Regions from separate parts of the Pseudoalteromonas distincta genome, predicted to be linked through region 1. Evidence: predicted binding sites of a transcription regulator. Region 1 holds the regulator's gene; each other region holds the start of a gene.
The links. The regulator sigma-54, encoded in region 1, starts transcription at its own class of promoters, with help from an activator protein. The targets are predictions, from matches to a motif close to GTTGGCACGNNNNTNGNNT.

Region 1 (3,183 bases):
TATTATCTACGCAATAATAACCTAAATCTTCTACAACGCGCAAAGCAACCGACTTTCCAGAACCAGAACGGCCGCTTATGATAATTAACTCCATTTAACACCCTTTATAAAACTATGATTGATCGACAATAACTTGGTAAAGCTCAGTATCAGATTTTGCACTGCGTAACTGTTTACAAAAATCTTTGTTGTTTAGTTTATCAGCAATGGTTGCTAGAGTCTTTAAGTGCTGTTGGTTATCGCCATCTGGTACGATGAGTGCGACAAAAATATCAACAGGGCGATTATCGATTGCATCAAAGTTTATTGGAGTTTCGCTAACGAGCACTAAAGCCAAAGGCTCTTCTGCACCGCTCATTCTTCCATGAGGAATAGCAATGCCACGCCCTATACCTGTACTACCTAATTTCTCTCTGCTCATTAAAGCATTAAGAATATCTTGTTGCGGTAAATACGGAAGTTTGTCGTGAGCAAGTTCGCTAATGAACTCTAAAATTCTTTTTTTGCTATTAAAAAGGACCGCAGCTTTGCTGCAGTCCTGGCATATAAGTGAACTTAATTTCATCATATTAGTGTCGAGCAAGCTTCTCTTTGTGTTTGATTACTTGGCGATCGAGCTTGTCGATCAACGAGTCAATAGCGGCATACATATCTTGATGTTCTGTAGAGGCAAATAGCTCAGCACCGCTTACGTGTATTGTGGCTTCTGCTTTTTGATTTAATTTTTCTACATCGAGAATGACATGAACATTATTTATATGATCAGAGTGTCTTTCAAGCTTCGCAAATTTAGTATTAATATAGTCTCTTAGTGAATCGGTTAATTCTACGTGACGACCAGTTAAGTTTAGTTGCATAAGCATTACCCTCTTAGTTTAGCGTCTTAAATCAGACTTTTACGCTGATTTGACGGTGGAATAGCAAGAGATTCGCGGTATTTTGCGATTGTACGTCTTGCTACTTTAATTCCTTGCTCAGCCAATATATCCGCTATTTTGCTATCACTCAATGGTTTTGCTGAGTTTTCTGCTGCGATTAATTTTCGGATAAGCGCACGTATTGCTGTAGATGAACATTCACCACCGTTTTCAGTACTTACATGGCTTGAGAAAAAGTATTTAAGCTCAAATATACCACGGGGTGTATGCATGTACTTTTGAGTAGTTACGCGTGAAATTGTCGATTCGTGCATTTCTACCATTTCAGCGACATCATTTAAAACCATTGGTTTCATGGCTTCAGGGCCATGTTCAAAAAAGCCTTGTTGTTGCTTAACAATACAATTAGTAACTTTTAATAGCGTGTCGTTTCTACTTTCTAAGCTTTTAATAAACCATTTAGCTTCTTGTAAATGTGAGCGAATAAACTGGCTGTCGCCACTTGATTTTACAGTGCGAGACATTGCCGCGTATTGGCTATTAACACGAATTTTAGGCATGCTATCTGGGTTTAATTCAACAACCCAGCGGCCTTTAATTTTTTTAACTGACACATCAGGAATAACATACTCAGATTCTTCCCTTACAATAGTATCTGCAGGTTTTGGGTTGAGAGTATGTATTAGTGTCATTACTTCTTTAAGCTCTTCTTCTTTGAGCTTAGTTTTTTTCATTAATGTACGATAGTCGCGAGCTGCTAATAGATCAATATGCTCGGTTAAAATCATTTTCGTTTCATTAATGTAAGGTGTTTCTTTATCAAATTGATTAAGCTGAATACACAAACACTCTTGTAAACTACGTGCAGCAATACCAACAGGATCAAACAGTTGGATGCGTTTTAATACCGCTTCAATTTCATCAAGTTCAACTTCGTTATCATCTTCGTTTTCTTGATTAAAGCTTTCTAAAATTTCTTCGCAACTGAGAGTTAAAATACCTGAATCATCGACAGCTTCTACAATCGCAATAGCGATGGCTTCATCGGTAGGGCTAAATGGCGTTAGTTGTAATTGCCACATTAAATACTCATGGAGCGTTTCAGTAGAGGCGCCTTGGTATATAGATTCATCTTCAGGCATTGGACCTGATGAGGCTGCAGGAGCGGCACTCATGTACTCATCCCAACTAACATCCATAGCCATGTCGTCACTTAGCGTGTCTTTTGCAAGTGCTTCACCAGTATCTTGTTCGTATTCGCTCGGAGCATCATCAGCAGATGCGCTAACAGTTATGTCATCGGTATCAGCTTTTTGCTCGTTTTTACCAGCAGCGTCTTCAGAATAGTCTGCCTCTTCAACCTCTAATAGTGGATTACTGTCGAGAGCTTCTTGTATTTCTTGCTGGAGATCCAATGTACTGAGTTGCAACAAACGAATAGCTTGTTGCAACTGTGGAGTCATTGTAAGTTGCTGGCCCATGCGCAGCTGTAGTGATTGCCTCATGTATCTCTAACAATCCTTTTATGTTGTTATAATTAATACTAGCAGATGCTTAAAGACATGGCGTAAATGTTACAGCCTAAATTGCTCGCCTAAGTAAACATCGCGTACTGTTTTATCATTTAATACGTGTTCTGGAGTACCTGATGCAATCAGCTCCCCATGAGAAACAATGTAGGCTTTTTCACAAACATCAAGGGTCTCTCTTACGTTATGGTCGGTAATTAAGACACCAATCCCACGATTTTTAAGATGTTCTATTATTTTCTTTATATCTAATACCGAAATAGGGTCAACACCGGCAAACGGTTCATCCAGTAATATAAATTTAGGATCTGCTGCCAGTGCTCGTGCTATTTCTACACGACGACGTTCTCCACCCGATAATGCCATACCTTGGCTATCACGAATGTGTTGTATGCTAAATTCATCTAATAAGTTATTGAGTGTGTCTTCTCTGGCTTGTTTATTTAGTTCTTTGCGCGTTTCTAAAATGGCCATTAAGTTTTGATAAACAGTCAGCTTTCTAAAAATCGATGACTCTTGTGGTAAGTAGCCTATGCCTAATCTAGCACGACTATGCATAGGTAAAAGAGTAATATCGTTATCATCAATAGATATTTTACCTTTGTCGCTAGGAACAAGCCCTACAATCATATAAAAAGTCGTTGTTTTACCAGCACCGTTAGGGCCAAGTAAGCCAACTATACTGCCAGCTTGTACTTCAAGGCCGACGTTTTTTACAACTTCACGACCTTTATAGCTTTTTGCCAATAGTTCTGCTTTTAATGTGCTCATGGTTG
Region 2 (3,183 bases), 380 kb from region 1:
AGGGTAACAACATGAATAGCCTTAAAGCTTTATGTTTAGTTGTGTTATTAGGTTGGCAGTTTACTGCCAGTGCTGAGCGCATAAAAGATGTGTCTATGGTTGAAGGCGTACGCTCTAACCAATTAGTCGGTTATGGCTTAGTGGTTGGTTTACCGGGCACCGGCGAGCAAAACTCATACACACAACAAAGTTTTAGAGGCATGTTGAACAGCTTTGGTATTACGCTACCTTCAACTCAAAGTCCTAAAATTAAAAATGTTGCCGCTGTTGCTGTACATGCAGAATTACCTGCATTTAGAAAGCCCGGGCAAACAATAGATATTACGGTTTCTTCTATTGGTAGTGCAGGCAGCTTACGTGGCGGTACTTTACTACAAACTTTTTTAAAAGGTGTAGATGGTAACGTGTATGCAATTGCACAAGGTAGTTTAATTGTCGGTGGCTTAGGCGCACAAGGCCTTGATGGCAGTAGAGTTGTAATTAACACCCCTACAGTTGGCCGTATACCAAATGGCGCTACAGTTGAGCGCGCCGTGGAAAGCCCATTTATGCAAGGCGATTACATTACTTTTAATTTAAACCGCCCAGACTTTACAACGGCAAAACGCCTAGAAAAAACAATTAATGACTTAGTTGGCCCAAATAGCGCACAAGCAATAGATTCTGTTTCTATTCGTGTTATAGCACCACGCGATGCATCCCAGCGTGTATCGTACTTATCAACACTCGAAAACTTAGAATTTAAACCAGCTGATATGGCCGCTAAAATTATAGTTAACTCGCGCACCGGTACAATTGTCATTGGCAAAAACGTTAAGCTTCAGCCTGCGGCTATAACTCACGGTGGCTTAACAGTAACAATTGCAGAACAACAAAACGTGTCACAACCAAATCCGCTAGCAAACGGTGATACAGTTGTCACGCAGCAAAGTATTATTGATGTAAACCAAGATGACTCGCGTGCCTTTGTATTTAATCCAGGTGTAAGCCTTGACGATTTAGTTCGCGCAATTAACGAAGTAGGCGCAGCGCCTGGTGACTTAATGGCTATTTTAGAAGCACTAAAAGAAGCTGGCGCAATTAACGGACAGTTAGTTGTTATATAATAACCCAGGCCATTAAATAACGTATTACTTAAGCCCTATATTTTTGAAATTAGGGCTTTTTATTTACAGCAACTTAAGTTTATTATTTTTATCTTCCTTGTTTTATCGGTAGTGGCTCAATTTTTGCATTTTTAACTGCATTATTCATTTTGTGTCAAAAAGCCGATGGAAACTAATCATCTCGATAAACAAAACTTTTTTGATTTAGGCAACTTAGATTCACTTCGTAAAGAAGCCTTAACGAGTGGCGATGCATCAACTGATGCCTCTAAAGCTGCGCTCAAAAAAGCGGCCGCACAATTTGAAGCTATTTTTACGCAAATGTTGCTCAAAGGAATGCGCAAAGCTAACGAAGCGTTTGAAGACAAAGACAGCCCATTTAATTCAAGTGGCGTAAAGTTTTTTGAAGAAATGCACGATCAGCAACTTTCAACAGAGCTTTCATCAAATGGCTCGTTAGGCCTTGCCGATTTAATAGTTCAGCAGTTATCGCCTGAGTCTAAAAACTTTATGCCAGGCTCGGTGCTTAGAACAACCAACGATATTTTTAGCGATACGCAAGTCGGTTCTGCTCTTCCTCATGAGCAAAAAAATAAGCAACCCGATCTTATCGTTAAGAGTACTAAAGCCGATATTGCTGAGCCTAAAGTCGATACTGCAGAGACTAAAACCGATAGCCCAACATTTAAAAATGCAGAAGAGTTTGTAAGTTCAGTGTGGGAACACGCTAAAACTGCAGCGCAAAAAATTGGTTTAAATCCTGCGGTAATGGTTGCACAAGCGGCACTTGAAACCGGTTGGGGTAAGCACATTATTAACAAAAGTGACGGTGGCAGCTCAAATAACTTATTTAATATTAAGTCAGATAAAAGCTGGGAAGGCGATAAAGCAAGCAAAATAACGCTTGAGTTTGAGCAAGGTACACCCGTTAAAAAACAAGCCAGCTTTAGAGCCTACGACTCAATTAAAGACAGCGTGAACGACTTCGTTGATTTTTTAACGCAAAACCCACGCTACAAAGAAGCATTACAAAATACAGCTAAACCAAACGACTTTTTAGATTCATTACAAAAAGCAGGTTATGCAACCGATCCAAATTACGCCAGCAAAATAAAAAAAGTGCTCAATAGCAGTCAGCTAAAAGACATTGCGGCAAACGTGATCCGCCAAGGAGTAGAGTAACATGTCGTTTAATTTATTAAACATTGCCAGTTCTGGGGTTAGATCAAGCTCGGAGCTACTGCAAACGACAAGTAAAAATATCGCCAATGTAAATACCGAAGGCTATGTGCGTGAGCGTACAGAGTTTACTACTATGGTTGACAACCAAGTAGGGCGAGGCGAAACATACCGATTACTAAACGAGTTTGCTCAGTCACAGCTAAATCGTGACACCTCTAATAAATCGTTTTTCGATCAGTTTATTACTGAGGCTAATCGAGTTGATACTATTTTTTCTGAAGAGTCGAACAACCTTTCGACTGGTATTAACTCTTTATTTAATAATGTGCAAGAAGCGCTAAATCAGCCCTCATCTACTGTTGCCCGCTCATTAGTAATGACAGATGCGCAAAGCTTAATTGATCAAATGGATAGGCTTTCGGGCATCGTGCTTGATCAAAAAAGTATAGTAAACGAGCAGCTCGAAATATTTTCAGATGAAGCAAACTCACTCATTCAAAGTATTAGCACGCTAAATCAAAATATAGCAGCCGTTAATGGTACTAATAACGCCGCAGATGCCAGCTCTACCTATAACGAACGCGATAAAGCAATACGCGACTTATCAGAGCTAATAGACATAGAAACGCTTGATGGTCCAAATGGCGAAAAACTCGTTTTTATGGGCACAGGCGAAGCAGTTGTTATGCAAAATGGCGCATTTAACTTATTTTCGATGACGGGCGATCCTGATCCTAATTTTAAAGAATTCACGCTTGATGTTAATGGTGGCAAAGCTGTGCCGCTTGAAGTTGATGTAAGTAAGCTTAAAGGCAAAATTGGCGGCTTACTTGCTTTTAGAGATGACATATTAGTCCCTGCGCAAAACCAAATTGGTCAAATGGGCTTAGCGATA
Region 3 (3,183 bases), 1.0 Mb from region 1:
GACTGTTAGCTGGAAAGCTTATTAGTAAACAATAAGTATAGTTTTAAAATAATATTGGGAGTGAGTTAAGGAAGTGAATTAATGGGTTGAAGAGCTTTAAAAATTGGATTTAACCTAAAAACTATCTAAAAACTCTCTAAAAACTAATATTGTGAGCCGATCGGTACTGAAGTATTTAGCTAAACCTCAGTACTCGGCTTACACAATATATAATCTGTCATTATTTTTTCGCAATAATGTAGATTGCATGTATTAACCCTGGGAAATAACCTAGCAGTGTTAATAGAATATTTAACCAGAAATGCATACCTAAGCCAACTTGCAAAAACACACCTAATGGCGGTAATAAAACCGAAAGTATTATACGAATAATATCCATGATCAAACTCCATTTAAATTAAACATTGAAAAGACTTAAAGCCCAGCATTACTGGGCCTTAACTATACTGTATTATTCAGCAACAATAGCTAGTTTATCGACTACGTCGCGAACATCTTCAGCATTTTTAGCAATTTTAACTGCTAGTTGCTTTTCAGCTTCAGACTCTACAGAGCCATTCAGAGTTACCACACCGTTGTCGGTATCAACATCAATGTCTGTACCACCTACTTCTGAGTCAAACAGGAAGCGAGTTGTGATTACAGTGGTGATTTTAGCGTCCGTTAGGTCGTTATCATCATCGTCCATCATGTCGTTGCTTTTATCTTCGGTGTCCATGCTTTTAACAACTGTAAGGCTGTTATCAACATCAGTTACACCATCTAGGCTAAGTACAAGTTCTTCTGCTAGCTCTTTATCAAGTTCGCTATTAACTTTACCTGTAAGTACTACCTTGCCATTTTTTACATCAGTGTTAATGTCAAAGTTGTTTAGATTAGTGTTCATAAGTAGAACGGTTTCTGCCTTACCATCAATCCAAGCATCTTTACTTTCGTTTTCCCAGCTGTTTGCTTGGGCACCCATAGCCGTAGTACCAAGAACTAGAGCTGCGATAATAGATTTGTTAAATGTTTTCATAATCTTTCTCCTTTTGATTAAAGACACTTTAACTAATGCGAGCTTCAGGCCAACTTTATTTACACTTAAAATTCAATAACTTGAATTAATTAAGAGATAAAACCTTATCTATGTTTGTGTAACTATTTACAGGCTACTCGGTAAAACTTTCTCAAATAGTGAAAATAGCTAGATAATTGCTCTTTTGGTTAATCTATCGTTAATATAACAAAACAAAAAACACCGTTAAAAAATAACCAATTGATAATTAATGAAATTATATTTGGTACGCGGTTTGCAGCCTAACTACGAGAGCAGTATCAATAGTAAATATAAGAAGGAATAACTCATGTCTGTAAAAGTTGAAGACCGCCCAATAGAGCAAGTACGCGAACAAGTGATTGATCAATTAATTTATAATTACAGTCATGGTGTTATTTCTGTTGATGCATTTGAAAGACGTTTAGATAATGCGATGGATGCACCTAATAACGAAGCACTGCTAGCCTTAGTAGAAGACTTAACACTTAATACCGATCAGCAATATAAAGCAGAAAAACAATCGCAATTTACACCACATTATAGTGCACAGCAAAACAGTGATGATGATTTTACATTACGCAGTATTTTAGGATCTAACGAGCGAAGTGGTCAGTGGGTTGTGCCAAAAAATATATATTTGAGTAACTTTATGGGATCGGTGGTGCTTGATTTTACCGATGCCATTTTTGCGCATCAAAATGTAACTATTCACGTTAACTGTATTTTTGGTAGCGATGAAATTTACGTACCAGAGCATGTCAATGTAGTGTCTAAAATGTTTTGTATTTTAAGTAGCCTTGAAAATAAATCTGTGTCGCTTAACAAACGCCAAGGCCCTACAATTCATATTGAAGGAAAGGCAGTAATGGGCTCGGTTGAGGTGAAAATAAAGCGCACAATTAAAGAAAAATTTATAAGCTTTGCAAATGAGCTAAAAACCCAGTTTGGCACGGGTAATAATAACCGCTCACTATAATTGAGTAGCAGCACTTTAGCGTGCTGCTTAGTATTTTATTATAAATCGTTATTTCGCTCGCTTGGTATATCACTTAAATACTCTACAAACTCAACTTCAAACCCTGCAGGATCAATAAAGTAAACGTTTTTCCTAAATGGATTCTCGCTACCTTGCTTGCTTAGAGTAAAACCCGCTTTATTTAAGCGCATTACTACTGCGCTTAAGTTATTTGTTACATAAGCAAAGTGTGCAAAACCAATTTGATGGCCCGATAAATTTCTGTTTTCACCCTCACCATGATTGCTTATCGCGATGTAATGCGTGTCATCTCCAAAGTGTACCCAGCGTCTTGGTTTTCCATGCCAATCGCCTCTGCCTTCACTTCTGATTGACCAATGTGGAAATACAGCGCGATAAAATGTAAGCATACTATCTATATCACTCGCGACTAAGTTTACGTGCTCTAAATACATAGTGTTATCCTCTCAGTTAAGTTAGGAGTACGATAAAACCTCAAGTTAACTTTAGGTAAAGTGTTATTTAAAATTAATTTATTTAAATGCAGATAATTATTTTTTAAAAATATTTAAACTTTTCAATCTTGTATAAAAAACAAACACAAGTATTTGGGGTTTATTGTTTACTTTATGGCAAAAGTCGCTAAAATACGCCGGCTGAAATATATAAACGTTCTTTTACAACCCAAAGGTAATACCATGCATCCAATGTTAAACATTGCGGTTCGCGCTGCGCGCAACGCAGGCAAAATTTTACTTCGCGCAAGTGAAGATTTATCAAAAGTTGAAGTGCAACAAAAAGGCGCTAACGACTTAGTAACTAACATTGATAAAGAAGCCGAAGCCGTAATTCGTGACACTATTTTACAGTCTTACCCTACTCACTCAATTGTTGGTGAAGAACTAGGTGAGCATAAAGGCAAGGATGATGATTACCAATGGATTGTAGATCCTATCGATGGAACAACTAACTTCATCAAAGGTATCCCTCATTACGCGGTTTCTATCGCACTTAAAGTTAAAGGTCGTTTAGACCAAGCTGTTATTTATGATCCAATTCGTGGTGAGCTTTTCACTGCATCTCGCGGTCAAGGCACTCAGTTAAACAGTAAACGTCTGCGCGTTAGCAAAACTACGGTTCTTGCAGGCACTGTACTTGCTACAGGTTT
Region 4 (3,183 bases), 1.3 Mb from region 1:
TGATTTAGCTCATCTATTAAACTCATCATTTCAGCAATAAATTATTTAGTGTAAAATGCCCCGCTTTATTATCCCCAAAATACGAGTAGCGCACATGCAAACCAATATGCCAGATATAGCAGACACTGCACCCGCTTTACAAACAGGTAAATTAGACTGGGTTGGCATGGGCGAAATAGAACTGCCATTTATTTTTGAATCCCGAGACTTATCTCCAGTTACAGTAAACGCCAAAGCTCGTGCATTTGTAAATTTACATAAAGAAGATGCCAAAGGCATTCATATGTCACGTCTATTTTTGGCACTTGATCTGCTTTCAACCGAGCAGCAAGTCAATCCGCAAACGATAGCGCAGGCACTCGATACCTTTATAACTAGCCACGAAGGGCTGAGCGATAAAGCACAAATTGAATTTAAATTTGAATTACCGCTACGCCGTAAGTCACTATTAAGTGGTAAAGCGGGCTGGAAAAGCTACCCAGTTGTACTTACCAGTACAATTGAAAATAACGTTATTAGCTACGAGCTAACCGTAGATGTTACTTATTCTTCAACGTGCCCATGCTCTGCTGCACTTGCGCGCCAGCTTATACAAAACGCGTTTAACGAAAAGTTTAACCAAGAAACGTTAAGCCAAAAAGATGTGCACGAATGGCTAGGCACTACACAAGGCATTGTAGCGACTCCCCACTCGCAGCGCTCTATTGCCAACGTAAAAGTAAAGCTTGATAGCAACATTCAAGAATTTGACGTAGTTACGCTAATTAACACTCTTGAAGCTGAGCTTAAAACACCAGTACAAGCGGCAGTAAAACGTGAAGATGAGCAAGAATTTGCCCGTTTGAATGGTCAAAACCTTATGTTTTGTGAAGACGCAGCGCGTAAAATTAAAGCATTGCTAGAGGCAAACAATTACAGTGATTATTGGCTGCAAATAAACCACTATGAGTCACTGCATGCGCACGATGCTGTAGCTATTGCAGTAAAAGGTATTAAAGGAGGCTACAAAGCTTAATCGCTGTGTAGCTATTGCTTGTAAACCAGTCGGTAATTATTTTATAACCTATACTTTTTAGGCACGTAAATTGCTTTGTTTGAGCAGTGTCAATTTGTTGTTATGGAGTTACCGTATGGAATTCGCTTTATTATTAATCCTAGTATTAGTTGTCGGGGCCTCTGTTGTTGCGTCAAAATTTAATGACGATGGCGGAAACCCGTATCCTTTTACTCGCAAGCAAACTGTTTTTACGCAGGTTGAAGGCGCTTTTTTAAATCTTCTAGAGCGTGCTGTTGGCGATCAATATAAAATTGTTAGTCGCGTTAAGTTAATCGACGTTATTGACTGTAAGCAAGGCCTTTCAGTAAAGTCTAAACGTGCTGCTTTAGCTAAAGCTAAAAATAAGCAACTCGACTTTGTATTAATCGATAAAGAAAAACTAACAATCATTGCTGCTGTTGACCTAGTTAACAATGCCAACAAAGATGGCCACAAAGCTCAACGCGACTGGTTTGTAAACGGTGCACTAGAGTCTGCGGGCATTCCACATATTCGTATGAAAGTTAAATCGGGCTACCGCCCTTCTGAAGTACGCGATGCAATTATGTTTAAACTTGGTAAGCCTGCAGCAACACAAACTCAGCGCCCTGTTCGTAATCGCTCACATAAGCCAGCGGTACTTTCACCTTCTCAAGCTAAAGCGCAAACCACGGCGTTAGCTGAAATTTAAAAAACGAATTAAATACTCTCCTAAAAAGTATTTAAAGCGAGCTCATAAACAAGCTCGCTTTTTTGTTTTTTATTGCTAACTTCACGTATAATCAAGTGATTCAAACTCAGGAATTAAACTTTATGAATGTTGGTATTATTGGCGCAATGGAGCCAGAAGTTAAAATTTTACGTGAAGCTATGCAAAACCCACAAATTTTAACTAAAGCAGGTTTCACTTTTTATACTGGCGAGTTGGCTGGTAACACGGTGACACTTGTTCAATCTGGTATTGGTAAAGTCGCATCAACTATTGCAACTACCTTACTTATCGATAACTTCAAACCTGATTGCATAATTAACACAGGCTCAGCCGGTGGATTCGATCCTTCTCTTAGTGTTGGCGATGTCGTAATTTCGTCAGAAGTACGTCACCACGATGTAGACGTAACTGCTTTTGGCTACGAAATTGGCCAAGTACCACAAATGCCGGCAGGCTTTGCAGCACACCCTAAATTAGTTGAAGCAGCACAGCAAACTATCGAACAAATCAGTGATGTTAAAACACTCGTTGGCTTAATTTGTACTGGTGACACATTTATGTGTGACCCTATACGCATTGATAAAGCACGTAGTGATTTTCCTACAATGCTTGCTGTTGAAATGGAAGGCGCTTCAATTGCACAAACGTGTTTTACGCTAAACACACCATTTGTTGTAATTCGCTCAATGTCTGATATTGCTGGTAAAGAGTCACCACAATCATTTGAAGAATACCTAGAAACAGCATCAATCAACTCATCTAAAATGGTTGTTGCACTTTTAGAAAAGCTTACAGCAGTATCTCTGTAAATGCTTAGCAATATTGTTCAAAATCACTTGGACTTTATTGCCTTTATACTAGCGCTCCTTGCTGAGCGCTTTATTCCCCTTATTAGCTGGTATCATCCTAATACGGCGTTAAAGGCTGTTTTTAGTGCTATTGGCAAACGTATATACAAAAGCAAAGAACCTAAAAGCTATCAATATTTGGCAGCTATACTCGCAAGCTCACTAATTTTAAGTGTCATTCTCATTATTGTAGTGTTGCTACTCGAGTTTGCTTTTTATCCTGAATTACTCGCTGGCCTTATTTTATACTTATGCTTAGAAAGTAAGAGCATTGATAAAAAAGCACTTCGCATTGCAAAGCTAACTAAACAAAATCAAAAATCCACAGCGCGCGAATTACTAAAGCCACTGCTTGCCCGTGAAGTTAATAGACTTTCATCAGCTGGTATTATCAAAGCATTAATTGAGAGCTTAATACTGCGCACCGCTCGATACTATTTCGTAGTCATATTTATATTTTTAGCATTTGGCCCTATAGCTGCCCTTGCCTATCGGTTACTTACCTTAATACAACAAGCATGGCGTAGTGATATCCCCCCAAATAGTTACTTTTTAAAACCGCTTAAAACACTCTTGTTTATTATTGA

Region 2: a site for sigma-54 is predicted at 1,217-1,235, ahead of flgJ (flagellar assembly peptidoglycan hydrolase FlgJ). Genes of this name have one in related genera too.
Region 3: a site for sigma-54 is predicted at 1,280-1,298, ahead of FFU37_RS13670 (LiaF domain-containing protein). Genes of this name have one in related genera too.
Region 4: a site for sigma-54 is predicted at 1,073-1,091, ahead of FFU37_RS12505 (DUF2726 domain-containing protein). Genes of this name have one in related genera too.

The regions. Positions count from the first base shown of each region.
Region 1 is NZ_CP040558.1:342,624-345,806, forward strand. It holds gene rapZ (RNase adapter RapZ) at 1-94, opposite strand, end outside; gene ptsN (PTS IIA-like nitrogen regulatory protein PtsN) at 113-565, opposite strand; gene hpf (ribosome hibernation promoting factor) at 570-857, opposite strand; gene FFU37_RS01475 (RNA polymerase factor sigma-54) at 884-2,383, opposite strand; gene lptB (LPS export ABC transporter ATP-binding protein) at 2,453-3,178, opposite strand; gene lptA (lipopolysaccharide transport periplasmic protein LptA) at 3,175-3,183, opposite strand, start outside.
Region 2 is NZ_CP040558.1:721,748-724,930, forward strand. It holds gene FFU37_RS03125 (flagellar basal body P-ring protein FlgI) at 12-1,106, shown strand; gene flgJ (flagellar assembly peptidoglycan hydrolase FlgJ) at 1,272-2,288, shown strand; gene flgK (flagellar hook-associated protein FlgK) at 2,290-3,183, shown strand, end outside.
Region 3 is NZ_CP040558.1:3,055,873-3,059,055, forward strand. It holds gene FFU37_RS13660 (YqaE/Pmp3 family membrane protein) at 221-379, opposite strand; gene FFU37_RS13665 (BON domain-containing protein) at 452-1,018, opposite strand; gene FFU37_RS13670 (LiaF domain-containing protein) at 1,347-2,015, shown strand; gene FFU37_RS13675 (VOC family protein) at 2,054-2,470, opposite strand; gene suhB (inositol-1-monophosphatase) at 2,714-3,183, shown strand, end outside.
Region 4 is NZ_CP040558.1:2,805,904-2,809,086, forward strand. It holds gene folE2 (GTP cyclohydrolase FolE2) at 95-1,015, shown strand; gene FFU37_RS12505 (DUF2726 domain-containing protein) at 1,131-1,727, shown strand; gene mtnN (5'-methylthioadenosine/S-adenosylhomocysteine nucleosidase) at 1,850-2,557, shown strand; gene FFU37_RS12515 (cobalamin biosynthesis protein CobD/CbiB) at 2,558-3,183, shown strand, end outside.